DNA from 3 places in the Streptomyces sp. NPDC052910 genome. Region 1 is predicted to be linked to each of the others. Evidence: riboswitches for the same ligand, from Rfam matches in the RefSeq annotation. Region 1 holds a riboswitch; each other region holds the start of a gene.

Region 1 (10,415 bases):
CTTAACCGGCCGTGAGGCGGCCGTGCGAAACCAGGCACCTGGAACGGGGGGACACATGGCGGTCAGGGGGGACAGAGCGACGGGAGATCAGGGCAGCCCATTGGCGGGGCGGCTCAACTACCTGTTCGCCAACATGCACCCGCCGGGTGCGCCGTACACCAACGCCCATGTCGCGGAGGAGATCAGCCGCGGCACGGAGGAGTACGGCGGGGTCACGCTCACCGAGCAATACCTGTCGATGCTGCGCAACGGGAAGCGCGCCAACCCCAGCCCGGACGTGCTGCGGGCGCTGGCGAAGTTCTTCGCGGTGCCGGTCGGCTACCTGATGGGCGACCTGTCCGCACCGCAGACCGCCCGGGTGGAGGAGGAGGTCCGTTTCCTCGTCGCGATGCGCGACCAGCGGGTACGGGCCATCGCCCTGCGCTCGGTGGGCCTGCCGCCCGAGGTCCAGGACAGCCTGACCACCATCATCTCCCAGTTCCGGCAGCAGATGAACCTGCCGTCGGACCCGCCGGGGGCGGGGGGTGAGGAGCGCCCGTGACCGTCGCGGCGGACGACCGGCTCTTCACCCACTGGCGGCGTACCGAGGACGAGGACGGTGCAGTCATGCGGGTGGGGCGGATTCGCCGGAGGTGCAAGCAGCTCATCGCCGAGCTGGCGCTGCCGGCCTCCACCGATCTCCGTGGTCTGTGCGACGTCGTCGCCCGCCGCGTGGGACGGCCGATCCATCTGGTGCCGATGAGCCTCGACGGCGTCGTCTCCGGCATGACCGCCACCACCGACGACGGTTACTGGGTCGTCTACGAGCTCAAGACCTCCCCCTGGCACCAGGTCCACATCGTGCTGCACGAGATCGGCCACCTGCTGCTCGGCCACGACCAGGACCCGACCGTCACCGAGGACGCCCTCAAGGTGTGGACGCCGTCCGTCGACGTGGCCACCGCCATGCGCCGGATGGGGCTGACCATGGGCCTGGCCCGGCACCACTGCTACGACAACCTCACCGAGCGCGAGACCGAGATCCTCGGCACCCTGCTGATGGAGAAGGTCGTGCCGCCCCCGCCCGGCCAGGAGCAGCCGCTGGAGGGCCCGGCCGCCGAACTGGCGGCCTCCCTCGGCCCCGCGCTCCAGCACGTCCGCAAGGTCCGGGACGACGGCGGCGGGACGGAGGGCGGGGCCGGTGTTTGACGCCCTCTACCTGACCTTCTCCGCCGTCACCTGGGTCATCGTCGCCTACAAGGCCCGCGCCTGGTTCCGCGACCGCGGCAACACCGACCTCGGCCTGACCGCGCTGATGACCGCCGGCGTACCCGTCGTCTTCCTGTTCTCCGCGCCGAGCGTCTACCGCGCCTTCGACCGGCTCACCGGCGTGGCCAACCTCGCCATGGTCTTCCTCTACTCGGCCGTCGTGCTGTTCGCCTCCGGCGCCACCGTGCTGCTGCTCCGCTGGACCAGCCGCGGCGACGCGGCGGCGCACGCCCGCGCGGTCGGCCGGTCCCGGCTCGCGGTGGCCGCCGTGGCGGTCGCCTGGACGGTTGCGATCGTCTGCTTCGCCGTCGGCCGCCCGGACGCCGTCGAGCACCCCCGCGACTTCAGCACCGCCTACGCCGACGCCCCCGGCATCGTCGCCTTCCTGACGCTGTACCTGGCCATCTTCGGCACGAGCCTCGCCGGACTCGGCGTCCTCTGCCCCCGCTACGCCGCCACCCTCGGCCCGTCCTGGCTCTCCAAGGGGCTGCGGACGCTCGCCGCCGGCTGCTGGCTGGGACTGCTCTACTGCGCCTGCAAACTCGTCGGGTTCGTCCTCACCTGGGCCGGCCGCGACGTCTACTGGCTCTCCAACGGCGTGGCCCCCATGAGCGCCTCGGTGGCGGCCCTGCTGGTCCTCCTCGGTTTCTCGCTGCCCGCCGTCGGCCCCCGTGCCACCGCCTGGCGCCGGCTGCGCCGCCTCCACCCGCTCTGGGAGGAGGTCACCGCGCACGTCCCCGAGGTGACCATCGGCACCTCCCGTTGGGCCTCCCGCTGGCCACTGGCCGACCTGGAATGGCGGGCCAACCGGCAGATGGCCGAGATCCGCGACATCCAGCGCGGCGTCCGCCGGCACGTCGAGCCCGCCGCCCTGGAGATCGCCCACCGCCGGGCGGACGCCGCCGCGCTGGACGAGCGCCGGCTCGCCGCCGTCGTGGAGGCCGCGGCCTTCCGCCGGGGCCTGGCCAACCAGGCGACCGGCCACGTCCCGGTCCCGCACGCCGACAGCGTGGTGGTGACCGTCAGTTCCGACCCGGCGGCCGAGCACGAGCACCTGGCGCTCGTCGCCGACGTCTTCCACGACGAACTGGTCGACGCCGTGCTCGAGGAGTTACGGGAGACCAGTGCGGAGCGCCGTCCCCACTGAGGACGCGCGTCCCACAGACGTGGCGGCCATGGACGGGGGTCACGGCCGCCCGCGGCGCGGGCCGGCGCCGGTGCCCGTACTCACGGGACCGGTGCCGCCCGCGCCGAATTCGTCCACCGGGCCGGAAACGGTCGCGCGCCGGACCCGCATCGGGCGTACGCCGGGCCGGAATGGTCGCTCACCGGGCCTGCATCGGGCGTACGCCGAACCGGAAACGGTCGTACACCGAACGGGAACCGGGTGCCGTACGCCGGACCGGGAACGGGACTTGTCCACCGTGCTGGGAACGGGTTTCGTACGCCGGACCGGGAGCGGGTGAAAACGCGGCCCCCCGACCCCCGCCCGCCACCGCCCCCCTAGGGTCGGAGCCATGCGACCCATCGACACAGCGTCCCTCATCGCCGACCCCTACGGGACCCTCGCCGCGCTCCGGGAAGCCGGCCCGGTCCACCGTGTCCAGGGCGCGGACGGCAATCCCGCCTGGCTGGTGACCCGTTACGAGGACGTCCGCCGATCGCTCGCCGATCCGCGGCTCTCCCTCGACAAACGTCACGCCAAGCCCGGCAACTACGCGGGTTTCTCGCTGCCTCCGGCTCTCGACGCCAACCTGCTCAACATGGATCCGCCGGACCACACCCGCGTCCGGCGCCTGGTGGTCAAGGCGTTCACGCCCGGGCGGGTGGAGAAGCTGCGGGAGCCGGTGCGCCGCCTCGCCGACGGCCTGCTGGACGCGGTCGAACCGGCGGGCGGCGCCGACCTGCTGGCCGTGTACGCCGGCCCGCTGCCCATCCTCGTCATGTGCGACCTGCTGGGCATCCCGCAGGACCACCGCCGGGATTTCCGGAGCTGGACCGACGCCCTGATCACCCCGGACCCGGCCCGCCCGGAGGCGGCCCGCGAGGCGATCGGGAACATGATCCGGTTCTTCACCGGCCTGCTCGCCGCCAAGCGCGCCGACCCCGCGGACGACCTGCTGTCCGACCTCATCGCCGTGCGGGACGGCGGCGACCGCCTGTCCGAGGACGAACTGACGTCGCTCGTCTTCCTCCTCCTGTTCGCCGGCTACGAGAACACCGTGCACCTGATCGCCAACTCGGTGCTCGCCCTGCTGGACCACCCGGAAGAGCTCCGTGCCTTGCGAAAGAATCCGGACGGACTCGCGGCGGCCGTGGAGGAACTGAACCGCTACGACGGACCCGCTCCGCTGGCCATCCGCCGCTTCCCGCTGGAGGACGTCGAGATCGGCGGCGTCACCGTGCCGGCCGGCGAGACCGTCCTCCTCTCCCTGGCCTCCGCCAACCACGACCCCACCCGCTTCCCCGACGCCGACCGCCTTGACCTGCGACGCAGTGATTTCGGTCACCTCGCCCTCGGTCACGGCATCCACTACTGCCTGGGTGCCGCCCTCGGCCGGACGGAGACCGAAATCGCCCTCGCGGCCCTGCTGGAGCGCTTCGACAAGCTGGAACTCGCCGTTCCGCGAGAGGAACTGAAATGGCGTCCGTCGATGCGCGCCCGTGGCCTGATTTCGCTCCCCGTGCGCTGGTCGACCGCAAGCCGAACACGTTTTTGATGCATAACCCATCCTTGATGAGGTAGAACTGTCTTCGAGCCCGCCCGGTGTGCATCCCCCGTCGCACCGGGCGGGCCTTCGCGTGCCCGGGGCCGGGCGCATGACGAACCGGCCCGCCGCGATGACGGGCCGGAGGGGCCGGGGAGATTCCGGTGCGGGGAGGCCGCTCAGCCGCTGCCCGGGGGGAACTTCAGGAGTGCCGCCGCCGCCAGCATCTGGACGCTGACGGCCGCCGCCGCCTTGTGGGTCGGCAGGTGGTGCTGGCCGCGGATCAGGAGGGTGGCCAGAGCGCAGCCGAAGGCGGCGGTGACCGAGGCGGTGGCGCGGACCGGGATGGACGCGGTCGGGAGGAAGGAGTCCAGGACCAGCCGGGGGAGGTCGGTGGTCCAGAAGACGAGGACGAACAGGCTCGCCGTCGGCCCGGGCCGGCCGTTGCCGCCGAGCCTGCGGGCGATGGCGTGGGTGACCAGGCCGAGCAGCAGGCTGGCGAGCAGGACCACGCCCGAGCCGATGGCCATGGCCTCCAGGGCGAGTGGGGGACTGACGTCCCACTGGGCCCAGAACGAGTCCTTGGCCAGGGTTCCCAGCGCCCCGCACAGCAGGCAGAGGAACATGGCGGCGCCCCAGACGCTCCGGTCCCGGGCCTCGTCGAGCACTTCGACGGGCCGGTACCAGAGCCCGAATATGAGCCGGTGCCAGAGCAGCTTGCGCCGTCCGGAGTCCGGGGGGCGGGGGGAGGTCGTGGTGGTCAGGGGCATGGGGGCGATTCTCTCACCGCCCGGGCGGGCCGCCCGGGCCGGTCGGTGACGGGGCGTCGGGCGGCCCGGCCGCCGAGGCGGGCGCGGACGCTCCGTCAGGCGGGCGTGGGCTCCACCGGGCCGGTGTCGGCGTCGGGTTCCGGCGCGGCGTTCCCGCCGGGTCCGCCGTCGGCTCGCGGCAGGTACTCCTCGCTGATCTCCCGGGGACCGAACGGCCAGACCCGCTCGACGCGCGCCCACAGGAGGAAGGCGAGGCACCCCGCGCCGAACCAGGCGAGCGACCACTCGATGGGGTGCCGGCCGGGCGAATTGCGGTCGGCGTAGCCGTAGATGACGAGCCAGCCGACCAGTGCCACCAGGCTCGGCAACGGGTAGAGCCACATCCGGTACGGGCGCGGCAGCGTCGGCTGGCGGCGGCGCAGCACGGTGACGGCCGCGATCTGCCCGAGCGCCTGGACGAGCACCATCACCGTGGTGAGCAACTGGATCAGCGTCGCCAGATCCGTGTGACGGCCGATCAGAAAGCCGACGCAGCCGATCGCCCCCATGCTCAGCAGGCCGAGGACGGGGAAGCGGTGGCGCGGGTGCAGGGTGCCGAACGCCCGGAAGAAGACCCTCTCCCGGGCCGCGTTGTAGGGGATGCGGGAGGCGCCCAGCAGCCCGGTGAAGACCGACGCCACGGCGGTGATCAGGACCAGGACCGTGACGGCGTCGGCGGCCCCCGTCCCCCAGGTGCGTTCCAGGACGGCGGAGGCCACGGAGGACGAGGCGGCGTTGTCCGGGTCGAGCATGTCCCGCCAGTCCACGACGCCCAGGGTGCCGATCTGCAGCAGCAGGTAGATCGCCATGATGCCGAGGATGGAGTAGATGATGGAGCGCGGAATGGTGCGTCCCGGGTCCTTGATCTCGGCACCCATGTAGGCGGTGGTCCAGTAACCGCCGTAGTCGTAGATGCCGATGGTCAGGCCGGCCGCGAAGCCGATCCAGAAGTGATGCGCCGTCAGGTCGAAGGCGTGCGACGGATAGGTGAACGCCCGGTCCGGACTGAAGTGGGTGAACGCGGCGGTGATCACCAGCACCACGGCCGCGATCATCACGCACCAGAGGACCGTCGTGATCCGGGCCATGTTCTCCACCCGTCCCCACAGCAGCGCCACCACGACCACGATGAGCGCCAGCCCGGTCAGGTCGCCCTGGGCCGGGGTCATGCCCGGCCAGAGGTACCCCAGGTACTGGACGAAGCCCATCACACCGCTGGCCATGGCCAACGGCACGTAGAGCATGGCCGTCCAGACGAACAGGAACGGCATGAGCCGGCCCGTCCGGTACTGGAACGCCTGCCGCAGGTAGACGTAACTGCCGCCCGCGCCCGGCAGCGACGCGCCGAGCTCGGCCCACACCAGGCCGTCCGCGAGGGCGAGCAGCGCGCCCGCCAGGAAACCGATGACGGCCTGCGGGCCGCCGAAGGCCGCGACCATGAGCGGGATGGTGACGAACGGGCCGATGCCGCACATCTGGCTCATGTTGATGGCGGTGGCCTGGAACGGCCCGACACGGCGGACGAATCCGTCCCGGCCGTCCGGCGCGTCCGCTTTCTCTCCCATGGGGCCGCCCTTCCCGTTGGCGCGTTACCTGCACTCGTAGCACCGGCCCGCCCGGCCCGTCCATCACCCCGCACGAGGCGGCACGGACCGTGACGCGGGCATCGCCCGAACAGCGCACGGGAGTTGGGGCCGGTGCGCCGGACGGGGTGCTGGGCGACTCTGGCCGGGCGGTCCGCACCGCGTCAAGACCCGGGGCGCACGGGGCCGGAGCGCGTCAGGGGGCGGGAGCCGTCACCGGAACCGGAGCGCCCCCTGAGGCAGGACATGACAATCGCCACTCTCGGTGCATCCGTACTGGCAGGGGCGTTACAGTGACCCGGCCGTGGTGTTCGGGAAGACCGGTGCAGGACCCTCCCCCGGGGGGCGTCCGATTCCGGAGCGGCCCTCGCCACTGTGATCGGGGAGTGACCGTCCCGTTCCACGCGGCCCGCCGGGGCGCGTGGAGCCACTGGCCGCAGCCGGCTGCCGGGAAGGCGGGGGCGGGCGCGAACGAACCCGTCAGCCAGGAGACCGGCCACGGCATCTCAGTGAACCGATCCACGAGGTGCTGGAGCGTGAACCCCAAGATGACCCTGCCCATCGATGCGCCCACCGACGCGCCCGCCGGGCCGTCCGCCGCCTTCCGCTGGCGCCGCCAGGACACCGTGCGGACCGCCGGCCTGCTCGCCGTCATAGCCGCCCTGCACGTCGTCGCGTTCGGCGTGCTCTTCCTGCTCGTCGCCCCGAACCACTACGAAGTGGGCTCCAAGGTCTACGGCGTCGGCCTCGGCGTCACCGCCTACACCCTCGGCATGCGGCACGCCTTCGACGCCGACCACATCGCCGCCATCGACAACACCACCCGCAAACTGATGGCCGACGGCAAGCGCCCGGTCTCCGTCGGCTTCTGGTTCGCCCTCGGCCACTCCAGCGTCGTGGTCGTGCTGACCGCCCTGGTCGCCGGCGGCACCCACATGGCGAGCACGCTGATGGACGAGGACTCGGCCACCCACCAGACGCTCGGCATCATGGGCACCAGCATCTCGGGCGGCTTCCTCTACCTCATCGCCGCTCTCAACCTCGTCGCCCTCGCAGGCATCCTGCGCATCTTCCGCGCCATGCGCGAGGGCCGGTACGACGAGGCGGAGCTGGAGGAACACCTCGACTCGCGCGGCTTCATGAACCGGATCCTCGGCCGCTTCACCCGCTCGATCAGCCGCCCCGGCCAGATGTACCCGCTGGGCTTCCTCTTCGGCCTGGGCTTCGACACCGCCACCGAGGTCACCCTGATGGTCATGGCCGGCAGCGGCGCCGCCGCCGGTGTGCCCTGGTACGCGATCCTCTGCCTGCCGCTGCTGTTCGCCGCCGGCATGAGCCTCTTCGACACCCTCGACGGCACGTTCATGAACTTCGCCTACCAGTGGGCGTTCTCCAACCCGGTCCGCAAGGTCTACTACAACCTCACCATCACCGGCCTGTCGATCGCCGTCGCCTTCCTCATCGGCACCATCGAACTGGTCGGCGTACTCCACGAGAAGCTGGAACTGGACGACGCGGTCACCGGCTGGATCGCCGGACTGAACCTCGACAACGTCGGCTTCGTCATCGTCGGCCTGTTCGTCGTCGTCTGGGCCGCGGCACTCGCCTACTGGCGGCTGGCCAAGGTCGAGCAGCGCTGGGCCGCCCGGGGCGCGTCGGTCCCGGCGGCGGAGGGCTGACGCGGCGCCCCGGCGGCGCCCGCCCCGCGCCCCCGCCCGGCGGCTTCGCCGGAGCCGGGACGGGCGGGGGCCGCCGGGGCTACGGTGAGAGGGGAAGCGTCCGTTCTTCGACGAGGAGGCACATGGACCGCCAGCAGATCACCCTCACCGGTGTCCCGGAAACCCTGCTCGCCACCCTCCACGGCCGCGCCGTAGACAGCCGCTCCTGCCACTCCCTCCTGCACGACCGGACCGCTCTGGAGACCGTCCGGCGCATCGACTACGACTTCCGCAGGACGGGCATGACGTCCGTGAACGCGGCCGGCGTCGCGCTGCGCGCCCGCTGCCTGGACGACTGGACGGCCGCGTACCTGGCCCGTCGGCCCCGCGTCACGGTCCTTCACCTCGCCTGCGGGCTGGACACCCGGGCGCACCGCCTCGCCCGGTCCCCGGAGACGCGCTGGATCGACGTCGACCTGCCCGAGGTCGTCGCCCTCCGCGACCGCCTCCTCCCGGACCCCGGCGGCGACCACCGCACCCTCGCGGCCTCCGTGACCGCCGACGGCTGGCTGGAGGAACTCCCCGCCGACCGGCCGGTGGTGGCGGTCTTCGAGGGGCTCTCGATGTACCTGCGGCGGGCCGAGGGCGAACGCCTGATCCGCCGGATCACCGCTCACTTCCCGGGCGGACAGCTCCTGTTCGACTGCCTCAGCGGCCTGGGCGTCCGCATGCAGCCGCTGATACCCGTCCTCCGCAGGACCGGCGCGACCCTGCACTGGGGCATCGACGACCCGCGTGACCTGGAACGCCTGCACCCCGGCCTGACCTGCCTGGACGTCGTCCGCGGCTGCGGCCTCCCCGACGTCCGCCGGACCCCGCCGCTCGCCCGGCTGGAGGCCCGCCTGACGAGCCTCGTCCCCGGACTGCGGGACGTGTTCCGGCTGGTGCGGTTCGAGTTCCCCGCTGCCGGGGTGTAGCGGGGGACCGGGCGCCGGAGGACCGCGGGCGGCCGTCGGATGGCCGCTCCCGGCCGGGCGGTCGCGGGCGCCCGGAGTCGGCGGGGGTCAGGGGCCGGCGGGCGGCCGTCGGAAGCCGCCCCCGGCCGGGGTGACAGCGGGTCGCCAGGGGCCGGCGGGGTCAGGAGTCAGCGACGGCCGTCGGGACCCGCCCCCGGCCGCGCGGCGCCAGCCACCGGTCGAAGAACGAACGCACCAGCCCCCGCACGGCCGGAACCGACCGGTCCGGCGCGGCGGGGCCGACGAGCGCGTCCCGGTCCCGGGCCGGCATCAGCCCCGCCGCCTGCAAGCGAGGCGCCAGGGCGGCGTAGTCGGTGAACACCCAATGCCCGGCGTCGTCGAGCCGGCACCGCCTGGCCCGCCCGGCCGAACGGGACAGCACGGCCGGCCAGGAGCGCTCGAACCGTTCGTTCCGGAAGCCGTCCGTACCGGCCAGCAGCAGCGGCCGGTCCGTGCCCTCCAGTGCCACCGGGAACAGCTCACCGGGCCGGCCGTCGCCGCCCGGCGGCCGGTCCAGATACCCCTCCAGGTCGACCGCCGCCCCGATCCGCCGGTCCCGGCGCATCGCCTCGGTCACCGCGGTGCCGCCGAGGGAGTGCCCGAACACGCCCACCCGCCGCAGGTCCAGGGCCGCGCCGAGCCCCCGGGGCAGCGGGCGCCCCAGCGCGTCGGGGGAGCGGCCGGCGGCCAGGTCCGCCAACCGGTCCAGGACGAAACGGAGATCCGCGATCCGGGTCTCGACCAGGACGTCGAAGAGGCCGGGGCCGGGCTCCCCGGTGAGAACGGTCGGCCGCACCCGCTCCCGCCCGTCCATCGCGGCCGGGAACTCCACCTCGCCGGCGTCCCCCGGGTGGTCGACGGCCACCACCACGTACCCGTGGCTCGCCAGGTCTTCCGCGAGCCCGGTGCCCATGGTCCGCGGATCGCCGCCCCCGGGGCTGTACAGCAGCACCGGCCGGCGCCCCGCGAGGGCGGGGGCGTCGACGTACGCGTGGGTGCGCGTGGCCGCCCAGTCCACCCCCGCCGCCGGCAGACGGTGCACCCGGACGTCGATCTCCCTGAAGAAGGCCGCCGCGCCGGGCGTCATCTGCCGCGCCCGGGGCCGGCCCCCGACCGCGCCGACCGGGTGGAACACGGTCACCATCACCTCCCGGACCGGGATGCCGGGCGTCAGCGGGTCCGGCCGGGAACGGTCCACCAGGTACAGCACCGTCGCCCCGACCCGGTGCGGGCCGGACGGCGCGGGCAGCCGCAGGACCACCGGCCGGGCCCCGGCGGCCCCCGCCGGGGCGACGGCCGCGCCCCCGGCCAGGAGCACTCCCGCGGCCCCGGTCGCGGTGGCGGCGATGACGGATCGTCTGCTCACGACGCTTCTCGAGTACGGCGCGGCGCT
Region 2 (10,415 bases), on a different contig from region 1:
ACCGAACCGCTGCCCGCCGAGGAGCGGCGCCGGCTGGCCCGGCTGGGCGGGAGCGTGGCGCGACTGGCCCCGCTGGACGCCGCGGTCGCGCCCGCGGTCGCCGCCGCCGTGGAGCGCCAGGCGGACCCCTACCGCGAGCAGCCGCTCGCCGCCCGCGTCGTCCGGACCGCCAACGCCTACGACGAGCTCACCACCCCCGCCGACACCACAGGCCCCGCACCCGGCGGGCACGGAACGTCCGCGCGCGCCCTGGAGCGGCTGCGCCTGGCCACCGCGCACGACCACGAGCCCCGGGTGGTGGAGGCGCTCGCGCGGGTGCTCGCGCGCGGCACGCCGGTGCACCCGGACCCGTGAGACGCCCGCCGCGTCCCGAGTAGCACGACTAACCCACGGGTAATGAGCGGGCGTCCGACGGGGCATGGTTGGATGCGAAGAGAAGGACGCGGCGCACGCGGAGAACGCAACGACCGAGAAATCGAGAAATACTGACGGGAAAGCGGGATCGGGGGGTGTGATGAGCGCTGTCGCGGCGTATGCGTCGTGGTGGGCGCGGCTCCCCGGCACGGCGGCCCGGCCCGCGGGCCGGACCGTCAGCAAGGCGTGGCGGGCGGCCGTCGGGGAGGACGGCGCCGGCCACCTGGGCCATCCGGCGTGGTTGCACGCGGAACGTCGACACACCAGCAGGCGGACATCGTGAGGATCTTCGGCAGGGTACGGCACCGGCCTTCCGCCTCGTGGCGGCAGGCCACCGACCGTGCCTTCACGCTCATCGGCGACGGCCGGTACGAGGACGCCGGCGCGCTCCTGACGCGCGCCGCGGACATGGAGCCGTGGCTGTCCGAGTCCTGGTTCAACCTGGCCCTGCTGCACAAGTTCCGGCACGACTGGGAGCAGGCCCGCGCCGCCGGGCTGCGCGCGGTGGCGCTGCTGGACCGGGACGCGGGCGCCCCGGACTGGTGGAACGTGGGCATCGCCGCCACCGCCCTCCAGGACTGGCCGCTGGCCCGCCGCGCCTGGCAGGCGTACGGACTGCGGGTGCCCGGCGAGGGCGGCCCGGCCGGCGAGCCGCTCGGGATGGAGCTGGGCAGCGCGGCCGTCCGGCTCTCGCCCGAGGGCGAGGCCGAGGTGGTCTGGGGCCGCCGGCTCGACCCGGCCCGCATGGAGGTGCTGTCCATCCCGCTGCCGTCCTCCGGCCGCCGCTGGGGCGAGGTCGTACTGCACGACGGCGTCCCGCACGGCGAGCGGGTGACCGCCGCCGGGCCCTCGTACCCCGTGTTCGACGAGATCGAGCTGTGGGCGCCCTCACCGGTGCCGACCTGGGTCGTCCTGCTGGAGGCCGCCACCGAGGCGGACCGGGACGCGCTGGAGCGGCTGGCGGCCGACGCCGGGTTCGCCGCCGAGGACTGGTCGTCCTCGGTGCGGCTGCTCTGCCGCACCTGCTCGGAGAGCCGGATGCCCAGCGACGAGGGCGACGGCGAGCACCTGGACCCGCACGACCACAGCGAGCCCGGCCACCCCGGCCCGCTCGGCCACCGCACGGCCGGCTCCGGTCTGCTGTGGGTTCCCGAGCGCGAGTGCGGCATCGCGGCCCCCGCCGGGCTGGTCCGCGGGCTGCTGGACGGTTGGGTCGCGGACAGCCCCGACACCCGCGAGTGGCGGGATCTGGAAGAGGTCTGCTGAGCGCCGGGCCCGGTCCGCTTACCCTGGACGGGCCCCGGGCTCCGGGGCGTGACAGTGCATTCGGGTTGTGAGAGAGGCGTACGGCGGCGATGGCGCAGCGAGAGACCGACCAGCCGGTGAACGACGAGTTCATCGTGGACACCGAGGACTGCGAGGAGCGGGAGACCGCGCACCGCGAGCGCGGCACGTCCCGTCCGATCACCGTGGTCGGCAACCCCGTCCTGCACAAGGAGTGCAAGGACGTCACGGAGTTCGACGACGAGCTCGCCCGCCTCATCGACGACATGTTCGCCAGCCAGCGGACCGCCGAGGGCGTCGGCCTGGCCGCCAACCAGATCGGCGTCGACCTGAAGGTCTTCGTCTACGACTGCATGGACGACGAGGGCGTCCGGCACGTGGGCCACGTCTGCAACCCGGTCCTGGACGAGCTCCCGGCCGACCGCCGGATCCTCGACGACTCCAACGAGGGCTGCCTCTCCGTCCCGACCGCGTACGCCCCGCTGGCCCGCCCCGACTACGCGGTGGTGCGCGGCCAGGACATGAAGGGCAACCCGATCGCCGTCCAGGGCACCGGCTACTTCGCCCGCTGCCTCCAGCACGAGACGGACCACCTGTACGGCTACCTGTACATCGACCGCCTCTCCAAGCGCGACCGCAAGGACGCGCTCCGGCAGATGGCCGAGGGCACGCCGCGCTACCCGGTCGTCCCCAACGACTGACGGGCCCCGGGCGGGCGGCGCGAACGGACCGGGCGGCGTGGAACGGGCCGCCCGGCCCCCCGCTCGTTCAGGCGCCGCCACCGCCGCCCCCGCGCAGCCGTTCGCGGAGCGCCTCCTCGCGGGCGGCCTCCTCGGGCGGTAGCACGTCGGACGGGAAGTCGGACGGTTCGAAGACGCGCCGGAGTTCGACCACGCCCTCCCGGAACGGGATCCGAGCCGCCCACTCCCGGGCCTGGTCCATCGAGTCCACCCGGATCACCCAGTAACCGGCGATCAGCTCGCCGATCTCGTCGAACGGCCCGTCGATCACGCTGGGCTTCCCGCCCGCGAACACCACCCGGGCGCCCTCCGAGGACGCCCACAGCCCGTCGGCGGCCAGCAGCGCTCCCGCCTTGGCCAGGGCCTCGTTGTACCGCTGCATGTCGGCGACCTCCTCCCGGGTCGGCAGCACGCCGGCCTCGGACTCCTCGGTCGCCTTGACGATCATCATGACGCGCATCAGGTGTGTCTCCTGTCCCGTTGCTGCCCCCTGACGACCAGCCTCCCCGCAGGTGGCGGCGGTCCGGGCGCCCCGGCCGACGTGTCGCCGGTTTTTCGCGAGGGTGCCGCACAACGGGAGCGGGCCCTCCCGGAGAACTCCGGAAGGGCCCGCTCGTCACCGAGGCGTGCCGGCTCAGAACTCGTCGTCGAACGCGACCGTGCCCTCGACCGCCACCTGGTACGCGGAGGCGCGGCGCTCGAAGAAGTTGGTCAGCTCCTGGACGTTCTGCAGCTCCATGAAGGAGAACGGGTTCTCCGAGCCGTAGACCGGGGCGAAGCCGAGGCGCTGGAGGCGCTGGTCGGCGACGCACTGGAGGTACTCGCGCATGGACTCGGTGTTCATGCCCGGCAGGCCCTCGCCGCACAGGTCGCGGCCGAACTGCAGCTCCGCCTCGACGGCCTCCTTCAGCATGTCCGTGACCTGCTGCTGCAGCTCGTCGTCGAAGAGGTCGGGCTCCTCCTGGCGGACGGTGTCCACGACCTCGAACGCGAAGTTCATGTGCATTGTCTCGTCACGGAACACCCAGTTGGTGCCGGTGGCGAGACCGTGCAGCAGACCGCGCGAGCGGAACCAGTACACGTACGCGAACGCGCCGTAGAAGAACAGGCCCTCGATGCACGCGGCGAAGCAGATCAGGTTGAGCAGGAAGCGACGGCGGTCGGCCTTCGTCTCCAGCCTGTCGATCTTCTCGACCGAGTCCATCCACTTGAAGCAGAACTGGGCCTTCTCCCGGATGGACGGGATGTTCTCCACGGCCGCGAAGGCGGCGGCGCGGTCGTCCGGGTCGGGCAGGTAGGTGTCCAGCAGCGTCAGGTAGAACTGGACGTGCACGGCCTCCTCGAACAACTGCCGCGACAGGTACAGCCGCGCCTCGGGGGAGTTGATGTGCTTGTACAGCGTCAGCACGAGGTTGTTGGCCACGATCGAGTCGCCGGTCGCGAAGAACGCGACGAGCCGGCCGATCATGTGCTGCTCGCCCGGGGAGAGCTTGGCGAGGTCGGACACGTCGGAGTGGAGGTCGACCTCCTCCACGGTCCAGGTGTTCTTGATCGCGTCGCGGTAGCGGTCGTAGAAGTCCGGGTACCGCATGGGGCGCAGGGTCAGTTCGAAGCCCGGGTCGAGCAGGTTCTTCTGTTCGTTCGACATTACTGGCAGGCCTCGCAGGACTCGGGGTTTTCCAGGGAGCAGGCGATGGCGTCCGCGTCGGGCGCGGCCTGCTGGACGGGGACGGGGACGGTGGCGGCCGCGCCGGCAGACCGGGCGATCCGGGTCGCCGGGCGCGAACGCAGGTAGTACGTGGTCTTGATGCCCTGCTTCCAGGCGTACGCGTACATCGAGCTGAGCTTGCCGATGGTGGGCGAGGCCATGAACAGGTTGAGCGACTGGCTCTGGTCCAGGTACGGGGTGCGGGCCGCGGCCATGTCGATCAGGGCGCGCTGCGGGATCTCCCAGGCGGTGCGGTAGAGATCGCGCACCTCCTGCGGGATCCACGCCATGTCCTGGATCGAGCCGTTGGCGTCGGTCATCGCGTCGCGTGTGGCGCGGTCCCACACGCCGAGCTTCTTCAGGTCCTCCACCAGGTAGGTGTTGACCTGGAGGAACTCACCGCTGAGCGTCTCGCGCTTGAACAGGTTCGACACCTGCGGCTCGATGCACTCGTAGACACCGGCGATGGACGCGATCGTCGCGGTCGGCGCGATGGCCAGCAGCAGCGAGTTGCGCATGCCGACGGAGGCGATCCGGGCGCGCAGCGCGTCCCAGCGCTCCGCCCAGGTCGGCTCGGTGTTCGGGTAGTGGTCCGGGTGCAGCACGCCGCGCGCGGTGCGGGTCGCGGACCAGGCCGGGTGCGGGCCGTGTCGCTCGGCGAGGTCGGCGGACGCCTCGTACGCCGCGAGCATGATCCGCTCGGAGATCCGGGTGGACAGCGCCTTCGCCTCGGAGGAGTCGAAGGGCAGCCGCAGCCGGAAGAAGACGTCCTGGAGACCCATCAGGCCCAGACCGACCGGGCGCCAGCGGGAGTTGGAGTTCCCCGCCTGCTCGGTCGGGTAGAAGTTGATGTCCACGACGCGGTCGAGGAAGGTGACGGCCGTGCGGACCGTGCGGTCCAGCTTCGCCCAGTCCATCTCGCCGTCCGCGCCGAGGTGGGCGGCGAGGTTGACGGAGCCGAGGTTGCAGACCGCGGTCTCGCCGTCGTCGGTGACCTCCAGGATCTCCGTGCAGAGGTTGGAGGAGTGGACGACCTGGCCGGGCTCGGCGGTCTGGTTGGCGGTGCGGTTGGCGGCGTCCTTGAACGTCATCCAGCCGTTGCCGGTCTGCGCGAGGGTGCGCATCATCCGGGCGTAGAGCACCCGCGCCGGAATGGTCTTGACGGCCTTGCCCTCGGCCTCGTACTTCCGGTACGCGGCGTCGAACTCGTCGCCGTAGAGGTCGACCAGGTCCGGGGTGTCCGCCGGGGAGAACAGCGACCAGTCGGCGTCCGCCTCGACCCGGCGCATGAACTCGTCCGGGATCCAGTGCGCGATGTTGAGGTTGTGGGTGCGCCGGGCCTCTTCACCGGTGTTGTCGCGGAGCTCCAGGAACTCCTCGATGTCCGCGTGCCAGGTCTCCAGGTAGACGCAGGCCGCGCCCTTGCGCCGACCGCCCTGGTTGACGGCGGCGACGGAGGCGTCGAGCGTCCGCAGGAACGGCACGATGCCGTTGGAGTGGCCGTTGGTGCCGCGGATCAGCGAACCGCGCGAGCGGATCCGGGAGTACGAGAGGCCGATGCCGCCCGCGTGCTTCGACAGCCGCGCGACCTGGTGGTAGCGGTCGTAGATCGAGTCCAGCTCGTCCAGCGGCGAGTCCAGCAGGTAGCAGGACGACATCTGCGGGTGCCGCGTGCCGGAGTTGAAGAGCGTGGGGGAGGAGGGGAGGTACGAGAGCGTGCTGGTGAGGCGGTAGAGCTCGGCCACGTCCTCCAGGGCGCGGACCGAGTGGTCCTCGGCCAGACCGCAGGCCACACGCAGCAGGAAGTGCTGCGGCGTCTCGATCACGTCGCGGGTGATCGGGTGGCGGAGCAGGTAGCGGCTGTGCAGGGTGCGCAGACCGAAGTAGCCGAAGCGGTCGTCGGCGCCGTCGGCGAGCGCGCCCTCGACGAGGGCGTCCAGGCGCTCGGCGTGCGTGCGCACGAACGCGGCGGTGTCGTCGGCGATCAGGCCTTCGCGGTGGCCGGTGGCGACGGACGCGGAGAAGGAGACCGCGCCCTGCCCGGCCGCCTCCTGGGCGATGGCGAGCGTCAGGAGCCGCGCGGCGAGCCGCGAGTACTCGGGCTCCTCGGAGATCAGCCCGGCCGCGGCCTCGGTGGCCAGCGAACGCAGTTCGGCCTCGTCCGACCCGGGGTGCCGGCCGCGCAGCGCGGCGGCGGCGACCTTGCCGGGGTCGGTGGCGGGCAGATCGGCGGTGAGCTCCGTCAGGGTGCGCAGGAGCGCGGTCCCGGGGCCGCCGGTCGCTACCGTGTCCGCCTCGGGCGCTGAAACCGGACCTGAAGCAGGTTCCGCGGGCGCGATCGTCACGTGTGGCTCTCCCTCGCTCGGCTGGGGGCCTCGGTGGGAGGGCAGGGGGGCGCGCACGCGCAGCCGACGGCGTACGGAAGCCGTACGAGGCGTGCGCGCGGGCGTCCACCGGCCCAACCCGCGAGGCCCGGACGTGTTCAGACGCCGTACCGGGCGGGCCCGGTGCTGGCGTGCTGCCGGCAGGTCCTCGGACTGCGGAACGGGCGGATTGGGCCCGTACGTACACCGTTGCGGGACAGTTCCGGATTTCCACCGGATTCCCCTGCGGCGACAGCGAGCACGAGCATACATCTAGTGCCGACGGTCGCGCGTGCCCCCACATGTTGTGTCGTCACGTCATGGGACGGTCGCGGAATGTGCTATCGGGAGGGGGCTTCGAGGCCGCCGTTCACGGAAGCGATCGCCGCTCGCCGGGCGGGAGACGGGAAGGGCGCCCGGGCTTCACGAAAGCGTAGGAGCGGTGCGGGAGCCGGCGGCGGACGACTCCGTCACGGCGCGCAGCGCTCACCCTCGCCGGCAGGAGATCGATCACACCGCCGCGAGCCGCCGGACGGGGCGACGAATCGCCGGCCGCGGCGGAACCCCCACGCCCCGGGGATATCCGCTGTCCCGTGAACCGGGCCTCCCCTACCGTGGCCCGCATGACCGATCTTCCCGTTCCTGTACGAGAGATATGCGTCCTCATCCGGCTGAACCGTGGCGCCTGCGGTCCCTATGCGCACATCGTCGCCGACTTCGAACCGCCCGGCCCGGACGGCGGGCTGGAGGTCCGCAGCGTCGTCCCCGAAGACCGGTTGCCCGCGGAGCATCTGCCCGCGCTGCGGGAAGGCCTGCTGGAAGGGCTCGCCGGGGTCGCCGCCAAGGTCGTGATCACCGACGGCACCTACCACTTCGTCGACTCCAGCGACATGGGCTATCGGATGGCCGGAGAGCAGGCGGGCCGGGCCGCCCGCGTCGGCTCCGGTTTGCTGCCGGCGTGGGAGGCGATGCGGGTGACACACGCCGACTGGCCGGGCCGGGCCTGGCTGAAGAGGAAGGGGGGCGGCACCGGGAGCCCGGTCCGTCCGTGACGCCGTCACCGGGGCGTCTGCCCCGAACGGCACCACACGGGGCCGTCGGGGCGGGAGAGACGGGAGAAGGGGCGCGGGGTGCGGGAACGGGCGGGCCAGGGGCCTACGATGCCCCTGGCCCGCCCGTCCGGGGCGTCAGTGCCCGCCCGGCGCTCCCGCCGTCGCCGGGGGCAGTTCGGCCTGGACGCCCGGGTCGCCGGCGTCCGCCGTGTAGTCGGACGCCTTCGTCTCGTCCACGCCGTCCGGTGTGCCGAGCGCCTTGAACACAAAGGTCAGCACGACCGCGACGAGCACGTTCAGCGCGAAGGCCGTGAGCCCGATATACCCCTTCTCCCCGATGAGGGGGATGAGGTTGGTGTTGCCGAAATGGTCCTGCGTGGCGCTCGGGGTGTCGTACGCGCGCCACGTGCCGTACAGCATGCCGGCCGCCCAGCCCGCCAGCAGGGCCCAGCGGTGGAACCAGCGTGTGAAGAGCCCGCCGACCAGGGCGGGAACCGTCTGCAGGATCCAGATGCCGCCCAGCAACTGGAAGTTGATCGCCACCGTCTTGTCCATGGTGAGCACGAAGACCAGGGCGCCGACCTTCACCAGCAGGGACGCCAGCTTGGAGACCTTCGCCTCGTGGGCGGGAGAGGCGTCCGGGCGCAGGAAATCCTTGTAGATGTTGCGGGTGAACAGGTTGGCGGCGGCGATGGACATGATGGCCGCCGGGACCAGGGCGCCGATGCCGATCGCCGCGAAGGCGACGCCGGTGAACCAGTCCGGGAACATGTCCTCGAAAAGCTGCGGAATGGCCAACTGGGCGTTCTTCACCTTGATACCGGCCGCGACCGCCATGAAACCGAGCATCGCGAGCAGCCCCAGCATCAGCGAGTACAGCGGCAGGATGGTGGTGTTGCGCCGGATGACGTTGCGGTTCTTGCTGGAGAGGACGGCCGTCACGGAGTGCGGGTAGAGGAAGAGGGCCATCGCCGAACCGAGGGCCAGGGTCGCGTACGCCCACTGCGCGTCCGGCCCGGTGACCAGGGCGCCGCGCGGCTTGCCCGTGTCCGGGTTCTTGACGGAGAACACCTCGCCCGCCTTGGCGAAGACGTCGTCGAAACCGCCGAGTTTGACGGGGATGTAGATGATGGCGACCGCGATGACGATGTAGATCAGAGCGTCCTTGACGAACGCGATCAGAGCGGGGGCCCGCAGCCCGGAGGAGTAGGTGTAGGCCGCGAGCACGCCGAAGGCGATGAGCAGCGGCAGGTCCTTCATGAACCAGTTGGACCCGCCACCGATCCCCATCACGTCCAGCACGGCCTGGATGCCGACGAGTTGCAGCGCGATGTAGGGCATCGTGGCGAGGATGCCGGTGAGGGCGAGCGCCAGCGACAGTCCCCGGGAGCCGAAGCGGCCCCTGACGAAGTCGGACGAGGTGACGTAACCGTGCTTGTGCGACACCGACCACAGGCGCGGCAGGAAGGTGAAGACGAGCGGGTAGCAGAGGATCGTGTACGGCACGGCGAAGAACCCGGCCGCGCCGCCGGTGTAGACGGCCGCCGGCACGGCGACGAAGGTGTACGCCGTGTACAGATCGCCGCCCAGCAGGAACCAGGTGATCCAGGTGCCGAACGAGCGCCCGCCCAGACCCCATTCGTCGAGATTGTCGGCGTGCTCCGCCCGCCGCCACCGCGCGGCGTAGAAACCCATGACCGTGACGGCCAGGAAGAAGATGATGAACACGGTGAGCGCGACACCGTTGACGCCGTCCTTCACGGCCGCCCACCCCGCTTCCGCTCCCGCTCCTGGCGGCGCACGAGCACGTAGGCGATGGTCGTCAGCGCCGTGGAGACGATCACCCAGAGCATCTGGTACCAGTAGAAGAACGGGATGCCGATGAACGCCGGCGTCAGCCTGGCATAGGAATCGACCCAGAGCATCGCCGCGAACGGCAGGGCGAGACAGACGCCCGCGACGACCATCGGGAGGGTCACGACCGGCTTGCGACGGCCGTCGGCGGGTGGTGCGGAAGCGGGTGGTTCGGACATGCGACGGCTCCGTCCCCGTGCGGTCGGCGGCATGGCGCGACGCTCGCGGAGCGATTCCTCGCGGCGCGATCATTCGCGTAATGCGCACGAAATCTAGGTGAGGGAGCCTCCGGTCGTCACCCCCTGTCCGGATATCGGTATGACAACATCAAGTTCCCTGACATGCCGGGGCGCTGGGTGCGCGCCCCGGGCTCCCCGACCGCGGCCGGGCGCGCCCCCGGCCCCGCGCATAGGCTGCAAGGTATGCGCGACAAGCCCTTTGACCTCGTCATCTTCGACTGCGACGGCGTTCTGGTGGACAGCGAGCGGATCTGCGTGCGCGTGGAGGCGCAATATCTGGCCGAGTTGGGGGCACCGTTCACCGAGGCGGAAATCACGGAGAAGTTCGTGGGGTCCCCGGCGGAGATCATGCGCGAGGCGGTCGCGGAACGCCTCGGCCGGCCGCTGCCCGCCGACTGGTGGAAGCCGTACGAGCAGCGCTACGTGGACGCCTTCGCCGCCGAGCTGACGGCCGTGGAGGGCGTCGCCGAGGCGCTGGGGGAGCTGGACGTCCCCTTCTGCGTCGCCTCCAACGGCGATCACACCGCCGTCCGGCAGAACCTGCGGCTCACCGGCCTCCACGGCTTCTTCAAGGAAGGGTGCGTCTTCAGTGCCGAGGACGTGGCACGCGGCAAGCCCGCCCCGGACCTCTTCCTGCACGCCGCCCGCGCCATGGGCGCCGACCCGGGCCGGTGTGCCGTCGTCGAGGACAGCCGGTACGGCGTCCGGGCCGCTCGTGCGGCGGGGATGCGGTCCTTTGGTTACGCCGGTGGACTGACGCC
Region 3 (10,415 bases), 260 kb from region 1:
ACAGCGCTGCAGGCCCTGTCCGAGGAGGCGCGGCCGCCCCTCCATGGTTGTCAGAGGGCGAGTCGAGTGGGGAGCGGCGCACTCCGCCGGCCCGGGCCCCATGTTCCCGGTTCCCGGGCCGGCTGTTCCCGGGCCGTCGTCCTCCCGCGCGGTCAGCGGCTCTCGCCTGGCGGGGTGCCGCAGCTCGGGCCGCCCGGGCCGTCGAACTGCACCGAACTGAAGAAGTCCTGGTAGGAGGGGAAGAAGTTGCCCTTGCCGGTCGGACCGGCGGAGGTCACGGTCGTACAGCCGCTGTAGTTCGCGTCGGACCAGAGGTAGATGGTGGAAGCCGTCCGGTTCCAGTCCGACTTGGCCCGGTCGTTCATGCCGAGGGCCGCGAGGTCCGGGGTGCTCCTGCGCAGCGTGATCATGTCGCCGGTGCCGTCGAGGCCGGAGAACATGCAGTAGTAGCCGGCCGGGCAGCGGTCGTACCCGTCGGCGGCGTGGGCCGGGGCGGCGGCCGGCAGTGCGGCGACGGCCGTCACGGCCAGCGGAACGAGCAGAGTGCGCAACGCGTTCTTCACGTTCTGGGGCTCCTTGGTCCGGTCGGCGGGGGATGACGCCGGAGGCGGTGGGGGCCGGCCGGGGACGGCCGGGCGAGTGGAGGAAACACTTCCCTCCCTCCCTACCCCGCCACGGCACACGGAGCACACCGGTTGAGGTGACGGCGCATCGGGGAGCGCACGCGGGCAGGTGCACGCGGGCGTGCGCGGGCCGATTTCCCGCCCGGGACGACCCTGGACTCGGCAGGACGCCCAACTATATGGTCAGGGCCGACAAGCCCGTGGTGCAGGCACGTTGGCGGAAATCCGGTACGTCCCGCCGTGGCCAAAGGCGCGTGGGCAACGGCGACAGGCCGTCCGGACCTGGCGGTCGCCGACCGGGGGAACGTCACTGGCGGAGCGGCGACGCGACGCCGGGAAGGCGGCAGGCGCGTGGTGATCCGGGAGCCGGGATGCCGGGCCGCCGCCCAACGGGCGGGAGCCGAACCGGAAGGCCCGCGTCTCCCGCCACGCCCCGCCCCCGCCCACGCCGGCCCCCGGCTTCCGGCCCCCGGCCCCGGGCCGGCCCCCGGCCTTGCCCCGACAGCGGGCGTCCATCCCCGGCCCGTCGGCGAGAACCGGCCTCCGTGCCGGACGCCCGCCGTGCCCCCACGTTCGCCGACGGCTCCGCCGAGGACGTCGTCGGCCGCTGCTTCGCCCCGCTCGGCGACCCGGGGGCCGTTCCCGCCCCCGGCGACGCTCCACTACAGGAGGTGCCCTGGTGACTGCGACCCCCGCCAACCCGACGACGAACGCGCCGACCGCCACGGAAGGCAAGGCCGTCGGCTTCGTCGGCCTGGGCAACATGGGCGGACCGATGGCCGCCAACCTCGTGAAGGCGGGACATCGGGTGACCGGTTTCGATCTGCTGCCGGAGGCCGTTCGGGCCGCCGGCGCGAAGGGGGTCCGGCCGGCCGCGTCGGCCGCCGAGGCGGTGGCCGAGGCGGACGTCGTCTTCACGATGCTGCCGGCGGGACGGGACGTCCTCGGCCTCTACAAGGACGAGGGGCTGCTGTCCGCCGCGCGGCCCGGCACCCTGTTTGTGGACTGTTCGACGATCGACGTGGCTGACGCGCGGACCGCCCACGAGGTGGTGCGCGAGGCGGGGCACCGGCCCCTGGACGCGCCCGTCTCGGGCGGGGTGTTCGGCGCCGAGGCCGCCACGCTGACCTTCATGGCCGGCGGCGACGCGGCGGAGTTCGCGGCCGCCGAACCGGTGCTGGCCGCGATGGGGCGCAGATCCGTGCACTGCGGGCCCGCCGGGGCCGGGCAGGCCGCCAAGATCTGCAACAACATGATCCTCGGCATCTCGATGATCGCCGTCAGCGAGGCCTTCGTCCTCGGCGAGAGCCTCGGCCTCTCCCGGGAGGCCCTGTTCGACGTGGCCTCCACCTCCTCCGGCCAGTGCTGGGCCCTGACCGTCAACTGCCCTGTGCCCGGCCCCGTCCCGGCCAGCCCCGCCAACCACGACTACCGGCCCGGCTTCGCCGCCCCGCTGATGGCCAAGGACCTCGGACTCGCCGCCGACGCCATCCGCGCCGGCGGCGTGGACGCCGTCCTCGGGCTGCGCGCGGCCGAGTTGTACGCCGCGTTCGCCGAGGGCCGGGGAGCGGGGGAGGACTTCTCCGGGATCATTCGCGCGATACAGGACCGCTCCGGGAAGGGCGACGGAGCTGTGTGACGTACGGTGCCGTCCGTGCCGCCGACGCATCCGACAGGGAGCCGGGTGCGTCGGCGCGCCGGTGCCTCCGCCTGCCCGCCCCCGCCCGCGCGCGCCGGCGGACGGGGGGAGGGGAGCGGCCACGGCCCGGGCCCGTCAGGTCCCGGACAGCTCGGCGCGGACGGTCCGGGCGGCGGCCACCAGGTTCTCCAGCGAGGTCCGGGTCTCCGGCCAGCCGCGGGTCTTCAGGCCGCAGTCGGGGTTGACCCACAGCCGTTCCGCGGGGATCGCCTTCAGGCCGGTGCGCAGCAGGTCGGCCGCCTCCTCCGCGCCCGGTACGCGCGGGGAGTGGATGTCGTACACGCCCGGACCGGCCTCGCGCGGGTAGCCGTGGGCGGCCAGGTCGCGGGCGGCCTGCATGTGCGAGCGGGCCGCCTCCAGGCTGATGACGTCGGCGTCGAGGTCGTCGATGGCCCGGACGATGTCCCCGAACTCGGCGTAGCACATGTGCGTGTGGATCTGGGTGTCCGGCCGCACGCCACCGGTGGTGAGCCGGAACGCCTCGGTGGCCCACTCCAGGTAGGCCGGGCGGTCCGCGGCGCGCAGCGGCAGGGTCTCCCGCAGCGCGGGCTCGTCGACCTGGACGACCGGTGTACCGGCCGCCTCCAGGTCGCCGACCTCGTCGCGCAGGGCGAGGGCCACCTGCCGGGCCGTCTCGGCGAGCGGCTGGTCGTCGCGGACGAACGACCAGGCGAGCATGGTGACCGGACCGGTGAGCATGCCCTTGACGGGACGCTCGGTGAGGGACCGGGCGTACGTCGTCCAGCGCACCGTCATCGGTTCCGGGCGCGAGACGTCGCCGGCCAGGATCGGCGGGCGGACGTAGCGGGTGCCGTACGACTGCACCCAGCCGTGCCGGGTGGCGAGGTAGCCGGTCAGCCGCTCGGCGAAGTACTGGACCATGTCGTCGCGTTCGGGCTCGCCGTGCACGAGGACGTCCAGGCCCGCCTTCTCCTGGAAGGCGATCACCTCCCGGATCTCCGCCTCGACGCGCTGTTCGTAGCCGGCCGCGTCGAGCCGTCCGGCCCGCAGACCGGCCCGGACGGCGCGGAGTTCGTCGGTCTGCGGGAAGGATCCGATGGTCGTGGTCGGCAGCAGCGGCAGTCGGAGCCGGGCGCGCTGGGCGGCGGCCCGCTCGGGGTAAGGGCCGGTGCGGCGGCTGTCGGCCGCGGTGACGGCGGCGGCCCGGGCCCGGACCGCCGGGTCGTGGGTGATCGGAGAGGCGGCCCGGGAGGCCAGGTCGGCGCGGTTGGCGGCCAATCGGGCGGCGATGGCGCCGGTGCCGTGGGTCAGGCCCCGGGCGAGGGTGGCGACCTCGTCCGCCTTCTGCTGCGCGAACGCGAGCCAGCGCAGGATCTGGGGGTCGACGTCGCGTTCGGCGGTGGCGTCGAGCGGGACGTGGAGCAGCGAGCAGGAGGCCGCCACGTCGACCCGCTCGGCGAGCCCCAGCAGGGTGCCGAGGGTGGTCAGCGACTTCTCCAGGTCGGCGACCCAGATGTTGCGCCCGTCGACGACACCCGCGACCAGCCGCTTGCCGGGCAGCCCGCCCACGGCGGCCAGCGCGTCCAGGTTGGCGGCGGCGGGCCCGGTGAAGTCCAGGGCGAGCCCCTCCACCGGGGCTTTGGCCAGGACCGGGAGGGCCTCGCCGAGCCGGTCGAAGTAGGAGGCCACCAGCAGCTTCGGCCGGTCGGTGGCGGTACCGAGGTCGCGGTACGCCCGCGCGGCCGCGCCGAGTTGCGCGGGCGTACGGTCCTGGACGAGGGCCGGCTCGTCGAGCTGCACCCACTCGGCGCCCGCCGCGCGCAGGTCGGACAGGACCTCGGCGTAGACGGGCAGCAGCCGGTCGAGCAGGGTCAGCGGGTCGAAGTCCGGTGCGACGCCGGGCGCGGGCTTGGCCAGCAGGAGGTAGGTGACGGGACCGACCAGGACGGGCCGCGGGGTCAGGCCCAGGGCCAGCGCCTCCTTGACCTCCTCCGTGTACTTGGACGAGTCGGTGGCGAAGACCGTGTCCGGCCCCAGCTCCGGCACCAGGTAGTGGTAGTTGGTGTCGAACCACTTGGTCATCTCCAGCGGCGCCACGTCCTGGGTGCCGCGGGCCATGGCGAAGTAGCCGGCCAGTTCGTCGGCTTCCACCGCGGCGCGGTGGCGGGCGGGGATCGCGCCGACCATGACGGTGGTGTCGAGGACGTGGTCGTAGTACGAGAAGTCGCCGGCCGGCACCTCGTGGACGCCGGCCCGCGTCAGCTCCCGCCAGGTGTCCCGGCGCAGACCGGCGGCGACGGACCGGAGCCCGGCCGCGTCGACGCGGCCCTTCCAGTACCCCTCGACGGCCTTCTTCAGTTCCCGGTTCCGCCCCTGACGGGGGTAGCCGTACACGGTGGCCCGTGCTGCCGCGGCCGCGGGCTTGGTGGTCACGGAGATCTCCTTCGCGAGCTCGTTCCCTGGGATCCCGGCACGGATCGGGGGCGCGAAGGACGACGGACCGGGCGGTGACGCGCGTGGCTCGGCGCGGCCGTCCGCCTGGTGTGTACGCCGACCCGCCCTCGAGGTCACCGGGATGTCCGCGCACGGTGGGCCGTACGCGGGCAGTGGGCAGGTCTTCGGACTCGCGGGCGCGCCTCGTGTCGTACGAGACACCTACTGGCCGTCGCTTCCCGGGCCCGGTACGCCGGGCCCAGTGCGTATGACGGCGGTCGTTCCCGCTCACCGCTGCGGGGCAGTCCCGGATTCGCACCGGGTTCCCTCTTGCGACGCCTCCCGCCTGGCGGACGGGGCGAACCGACTGCACCCGCCACCCTAGAGGCTGCGAGGCCGCCGGTGGAAGGGAGTTCGTGACGGGAAAGGTGAGCCGGGATACGTGGGACGCGCTGTGCGGCGGGCGGACGGGGGCCGTCCGACTCGTGCGGAGCCGGTGCGGCGGGGAGCATGGAGGGGTGGGCGGCGACTTGTTCCCCGGGGTGGCGCCGACGGCCCGGACGGCTGTGGCGTGGCTGCCGCCGCGCGCGTTGTGGCCGGTGATCCAGGACATCCGCCGGGAGCACGACCCGCAGGTGCGGCGGTGGCCCCCGCATGTGAACCTGCTGTTCGGCTTCGTGCCCGAGGAGGAGTTCCCCCGGGCCCTGCCGCCGCTCTCCGCCGCGGCGGCCGAGTGCCCGGCCTTCCCGGCCCGGCCGGCGGGCGTCCGGTACTTCCGGCACCGGCGGTACGCCACGGTGTGGCTCGACCCGGCGGCCGCGGGCCGGGCCCCCTGGGAGCTGCTGTACGAGGAGCTGACGTCCCGCTTCCCGCTCTGTGGCGGTCGCGGCGACCGCTTCGTCCCGCACCTCTCGCTCGGCCGCACCACGCGGCCGCGCGCCCTGGCCGCCGAGCTCACGCCGCGGCTCGGGACGCTGTCGGCGGAGGTCGAGGAGATCACCCTGCTCTCCCGGCGCGGGGAGGAGGAGCCGATGCGGGCGCGGGCCGTGATCACGCTGGGGACGGGGGAGGTGCGGCAGCCGTCGGCGGAGTAAGGGCGGGTCCGTCCGAGGGCGTGCTCCCCGGCGGACGGCGTGGAGCACGCGGTGGCGGGCGGTGGAGGAGCACTGCCTGCGGGGCGCCGATCCGCACGCGCGGGTGGACCCGGTCGTGGGCGGGGTGTGAGGGGTGTTCGTTTGAGGGGGGTTCGTGCTCCTTCCTTTCGCCGTTCCCTGCGGGGCTGCGCCCCCCACGCCCCCGAGCGCGCCCGGGGTGCGCGTCTTCAGGCGCGGGACGGGTGGCGAGGTCGGGGTCGGTCGGCGAGCAAGCCTCCTCGTACCGCGCGGAGTTGCATGGCGTCACCTGTTTGACCGGTGACGCGCGCCGTGCCATAGTCGTCGGCACGCCCGCTGTCCCGGGCCCAGGCACTTCGCACGCACGGAGGGCTCGACATGATCGATCGGCGGACGTTCGGCAAGGCGCTCGGCCTCGGAGCAGGCGGCGCGGTCACTTCGGGGCCGGCACCGGCGTGGGCCGCGGCGGAACGGCGGAGCGGTGCCGGAGGCTCCCGCGGGCGCGGCGCGTTCCCCCCGCTCAAGAAGGTCAGGGCGGGTCTGCTGGAGGTCGGTTACGCCGAGGCGGGGCCGGCGCACGGGCCGCCGGTCGTCTGTCTGCACGGCTGGCCGTACGACATCCACAGCTTCGCCGAGGTCGCGCCCCTGCTGGCGGCCGAGGGGTACCGGGTGATCGTTCCCTTTCTGCGCGGCCACGGCACCACCCGTTTCCTCTCCGGCCGGACCTTCCGCAACGGGCAGCAGTCCGCCCTCGCCCTCGACACCGTCGCCCTGATGGACGCGCTGGGGCTGGAGAAGGCGGTGCTCGCCGGGTTCGACTGGGGGGCCAGGACCGCCGGTATCGTCGCGGCGCTGTGGCCCGAGCGCTGCAAGGCCCTGGTGTCGGTCGGCGGTTACCTGGTCGTCGACCGGGAGGCGAACCTCCGGCCGCTGGCGCCCGCGGCCGAACACGCCTGGTGGTACCAGTTCTACTTCGCCACCGAGCGCGGCCGGGCCGCCATGGAGGACCAGGACAAGCGGCACGACCTCACCCGGCTGGTCTGGGACACCGTCTCCCCGACCTGGGACTTCGACGACGCCACCTTCGGGCGCACGGCCGCCGCCTTCGAGAACCCGGACTACGCCGCCATCGTGATCCACAACTACCGCTGGCGGCTGAGCCTCGCCGAGGGCGAGCGGCGGTACGAGCCGTACGAGAAGCGGCTCGCCGCCCGGCCGTTCATCGCTGTGCCGACGGTGACGCTCGACGCCGAGCGGGACCCGTTCACGGCCCCGGGCGACGGGTCTTCCTACCGGGACCGGTTCACGGGCCCCTATGACCACCGGACCCTGAAGGGGATCGGCCACAACCTGCCCCAGGAGGCGCCCGAGGCGTTCGCCCGGGCCGTCATCGACGCCGATCGTCTGTGACGTGACGTTCCATCAATTCCAGTGGAGTGGAAGGATCGAGAAGATGACGACACGGGAAAGCGGGATGCGGGACGGCGACTCGGCCGTGCGCCACGCGCGGTTCGGCGCGCTGCCCGAGCGGATCGCCTACGAGGACATGACCGAGGAGAAGGCGGCCTCGCCCGGGGCCCCGGAGTACGGCGCCGGCGGCCCCGAGGTGCGGACCCATCTCGCCTGCCTGGCCTGGGACCTGGGGCTCTGAGGCGTCACCCGCGCACCGCGGCCGTGTGGCTGGTATGGTGAAGGCGTCAATGATCTTTCGCAGAGGAGACCGGACATGGTGGGTGACGACGACATCTCCGGGTGATACCCGGATCTGATCGGCCACCGGCAGGCGCGCTCCGAGCGGTACCGCCGTCGTGGTCGTCTCGTCCTCCCCTTTTCCCTGTGTTCAGGCGCAGTGCTCTCCGCGCGACGGTTCTTCGCGCGGCGGGGAGCTCTGCCCTCGGTTCCACGCGAGGTCATCCACATGTCCGACGTTTCCGTCATCTGCTCCCAGCTCGCCTTCTCCTGGCCCGACGACACCCCGGTCTTCGAGGACCTGTCCTTCACCGTCGGCGCCGGACGTACGGGGCTGGTGGCGCCCAACGGTTCCGGCAAGAGCACCCTGCTGAAGCTCATCGCCGGCGAACTCCGCCCGACCGCCGGTGCCCTGAGCGTGCACGGCACGACCGGCTACCTCCCGCAGACCCTCCCCCTCGCCGGCGAACCGACGGTGGCCGAGATCCTGGGCGTCGACGCGGTCGTCCGCGCCATCGACGCCGTCGAGTCCGGTGACGTGAGCGAGGAACACTTCGCCACCATCGGCGACGACTGGGACATCGAGGAGCGCACCCGCGCCCAGCTCGACCGGCTCGGCCTCGGCCACCTCGCCCTCGACCGGACCCTGGGCACGCTCAGCGGCGGCCAGATCGTCAGCCTCGGCCTGGCGGCGCAGTTGCTCAAGCGGCCCGACGTGCTGCTGCTGGACGAACCGACCAACAACCTCGACATCGAAGCACGCCACAAGCTCTACGACGTCCTCTCGGACTGGAACGGCACCCTCCTGCTCGTCAGCCACGACCGGGCACTGCTCGACCGCATGGACCGCATCGCCGAACTCGACCGGGGTGAACTGCGCCTGTACGGCGGCACCTTCACCCAGTACGAGCAGGCCGTACGGGCCGAGCAGGAGGTCGCGGAGAAGAACGTCCGCAACGCCGAGCAGGAGCTGAAGCGGGAGAAGCGCGAGATGCAGCAGGCCCGCGAACGGGCCGAGAAGCGCGCGAGCAACGCCGCCCGCAACCTCAAGAACGCCGGCCTCCCGCGCATTTTCGCCGGGAACATGAAGCGCGGCGCCCAGGAGTCCGCCGGCCGGGCCGGCCAGACGCACGCCACCCGCGTCCACGAGGCGCGCGCCCGGCTCGACGAGGCGGGCCGCGCCCTGCGGGACGAGCAGCGGCTCGTCCTGGAACTGCCCGACACCGACGTCCCCGCCGGCCGCACCCTCGTCCTCGGCGAGCGGCTGCGGGTGCGCCACGGCGAGCGCGACCTGTTCGCGGGGGACGGCGTCGACCTGACCATCCGCGGACCCGAGCGCATCGCGCTCACCGGGCCCAACGGCGCGGGCAAGACCACGCTGCTGCGGCTGATCACCGGCGACCTGACCCCGGACGCCGGGACGGTCAGGCGGGCCGACGGGCGGATCGCCTCCCTCTCGCAGCGCCTCGACCTGCTCGACCCCGGCCGTACCGTGGCCGAGAACTTCGCGGCGGCCGCCCCGCACCGGCCGGAGGCGGAGCGGATGAACCTGCTCGCGCGGTTCCTGTTCCGCGGCCCCGGCGCGCACCTGCCCGTACGCGCCCTCTCCGGCGGCGAACTCCTGCGCGCCACGCTCGCCTGCGTCCTGTGCGCCGAACCGGCCCCGCAGTTGCTGCTGCTGGACGAACCGACGAACAACCTCGACCTGGTCGGGGTGGGACAGCTCGAGAGCGCCCTGGCCTGCTACCGGGGCGCGTTCGTGGTCGTCAGCCACGACGAGCGCTTCCTCGAACGCATCGGCGTGCGGCGGTGGTTGCGGGTCGCGGACGGGGAGCTGACGGAGACGGGAGCGCCGGGCGCCTGAGCCCGGCGGGCCCCGGGGGTGCCGGGTGGCGTGACCGCCCTTGCGAGGTGAGGCCGCGGAGTGCCCGTGGCCACCCTCGCGGGGTCGGGCCGCGCGGAACCGGCCGTTCTTGCGGGTGCCGTCATCACCCGCCAGGATGGTGACGTGAACCTGGACCACGCCTTCGTGTGCGGCGATCCCGCCCTGGACTTCGCGGCCACCCTCCGGGCCCGCCGCACGGCGCGGTTCGAGATGTTCGCGACGCCGGACCGGCTCGACGCCTGGTACGTGGAGTCCGGCCTCGTCGACGCCGTCTCGCCCGCCCGCCCGGCCGACGTGGAGCGGGCGACGGCCGTCCGCGAGGCCGTCTACCGACTGGTCACGGCCCGGCGCCTCGGCTCGGACTTCGAGGACGAGCCGCTGGCCGTGGTCAACGACGCGGCGCTCGCCGCACCCGCCGCGCCCCGGCTGACCCGCTCCGGCCGCTGGACGGCGGCGACGCAGCGCGAGGCGCTGTCGGCCGTCGCCCGGCACGCGGTGGAGCTGCTGAGCGGCCCGGACGTGCCCCTGCTCAAGGAGTGCGGCAACCCCGAGTGCACCCGCGTCTACATCGACCGCTCGCGCGGGCGGCGGCGGCAGTGGTGCGGCATGGAGTCCTGCGGCAACAAGATCAAGGCCGCCGCGTACCGCGCCCGCAGGAAGACCGCCGTCGCCACGGCCGGGTGACCTGCCTGATCCGCTGGCCGGCGGTCCCGCGACCCGGTGTCCCGGTGTTCTGGTGTCCTGGCGTCCTGGTGTTCCGGGCGGTCAGCCTTCCGTCGCGGGGCGCCCGGGCGCGCCCGCCCGCAGGCCGTCCATGACGAGGTCGAAGAGGCGGCCGGCGCGCTCATGGGCGTCGGGGCACGCGCCGATGTGCCAGAGTCCGGCGATGGCGAGGAGGAAGTCGTCGGCCGTCACCCCGGGGCGGATGGTGCCGGCCCGCTCGTTGGCGTCCAGGAGCAGTTCGACGGCGGCCGTGACCGGGGCGTGGCCCCAGCGGGCCGGGGCGGCGGGAG

What was found. Region 1 has a riboswitch for cobalamin ahead of nicT (Nickel transporter NicT). Riboswitches for the same ligand answer to the same signal wherever they lie in the genome.
Region 2: linked by a shared signal. The riboswitch ahead of ACZ6X9_RS02530 (ribonucleoside-diphosphate reductase subunit alpha) and the one ahead of nicT (Nickel transporter NicT) in region 1 are both predicted to bind cobalamin.
Region 3: linked by a shared signal. The riboswitch ahead of metE (5-methyltetrahydropteroyltriglutamate--homocysteine S-methyltransferase) and the one ahead of nicT (Nickel transporter NicT) in region 1 are both predicted to bind cobalamin.

The regions. Positions count from the first base shown of each region.
Region 1 covers NZ_JBVJJR010000002.1:425,630-436,044, reverse strand. Annotated here, with positions in the region: gene ACZ6X9_RS07715 (helix-turn-helix domain-containing protein) at 56-541, shown strand; gene ACZ6X9_RS07710 (hypothetical protein) at 538-1,188, shown strand; gene ACZ6X9_RS07705 (MAB_1171c family putative transporter) at 1,181-2,395, shown strand; gene ACZ6X9_RS07700 (cytochrome P450 family protein) at 2,766-3,968, shown strand; gene ACZ6X9_RS07695 (YIP1 family protein) at 4,136-4,726, opposite strand; gene ACZ6X9_RS07690 (APC family permease) at 4,822-6,330, opposite strand; cobalamin riboswitch at 6,637-6,863, shown strand; gene nicT (Nickel transporter NicT) at 6,897-8,027, shown strand; gene ACZ6X9_RS07680 (class I SAM-dependent methyltransferase) at 8,150-8,983, shown strand; gene ACZ6X9_RS07675 (alpha/beta hydrolase family protein) at 9,144-10,388, opposite strand; gene ACZ6X9_RS07670 (ArsR/SmtB family transcription factor) at 10,369-10,415, shown strand, end outside.
Region 2 covers NZ_JBVJJR010000001.1:589,287-599,701, reverse strand. Annotated here, with positions in the region: gene ACZ6X9_RS02555 (HD-GYP domain-containing protein) at 1-354, shown strand, start outside; gene ACZ6X9_RS02550 (tetratricopeptide repeat protein) at 694-1,680, shown strand; gene def (peptide deformylase) at 1,770-2,399, shown strand; gene ACZ6X9_RS02540 (YciI family protein) at 2,467-2,898, opposite strand; gene ACZ6X9_RS02535 (ribonucleotide-diphosphate reductase subunit beta) at 3,073-4,086, opposite strand; gene ACZ6X9_RS02530 (ribonucleoside-diphosphate reductase subunit alpha) at 4,086-6,491, opposite strand; adenosylcobalamin-variant (AdoCbl-variant) riboswitch at 6,665-6,765, opposite strand; gene ACZ6X9_RS02525 (hypothetical protein) at 7,133-7,561, shown strand; gene mctP (monocarboxylate uptake permease MctP) at 7,697-9,322, opposite strand; gene ACZ6X9_RS02515 (DUF3311 domain-containing protein) at 9,319-9,594, opposite strand; gene ACZ6X9_RS02510 (HAD family hydrolase) at 9,838-10,415, shown strand, end outside.
Region 3 covers NZ_JBVJJR010000002.1:687,299-697,713, reverse strand. Annotated here, with positions in the region: gene ACZ6X9_RS08755 (peptidase inhibitor family I36 protein) at 153-563, opposite strand; gene ACZ6X9_RS08750 (hypothetical protein) at 1,169-1,306, shown strand; gene mmsB (3-hydroxyisobutyrate dehydrogenase) at 1,303-2,262, shown strand; gene metE (5-methyltetrahydropteroyltriglutamate--homocysteine S-methyltransferase) at 2,398-4,716, opposite strand; cobalamin riboswitch at 4,876-5,099, opposite strand; gene ACZ6X9_RS08735 (2'-5' RNA ligase family protein) at 5,235-5,810, shown strand; gene ACZ6X9_RS08730 (alpha/beta fold hydrolase) at 6,207-7,238, shown strand; gene ACZ6X9_RS08725 (hypothetical protein) at 7,240-7,479, shown strand; gene abc-f (ribosomal protection-like ABC-F family protein) at 7,747-9,381, shown strand; gene ACZ6X9_RS08715 (CGNR zinc finger domain-containing protein) at 9,526-10,086, shown strand; gene ACZ6X9_RS08710 (TetR/AcrR family transcriptional regulator) at 10,168-10,415, opposite strand, start outside.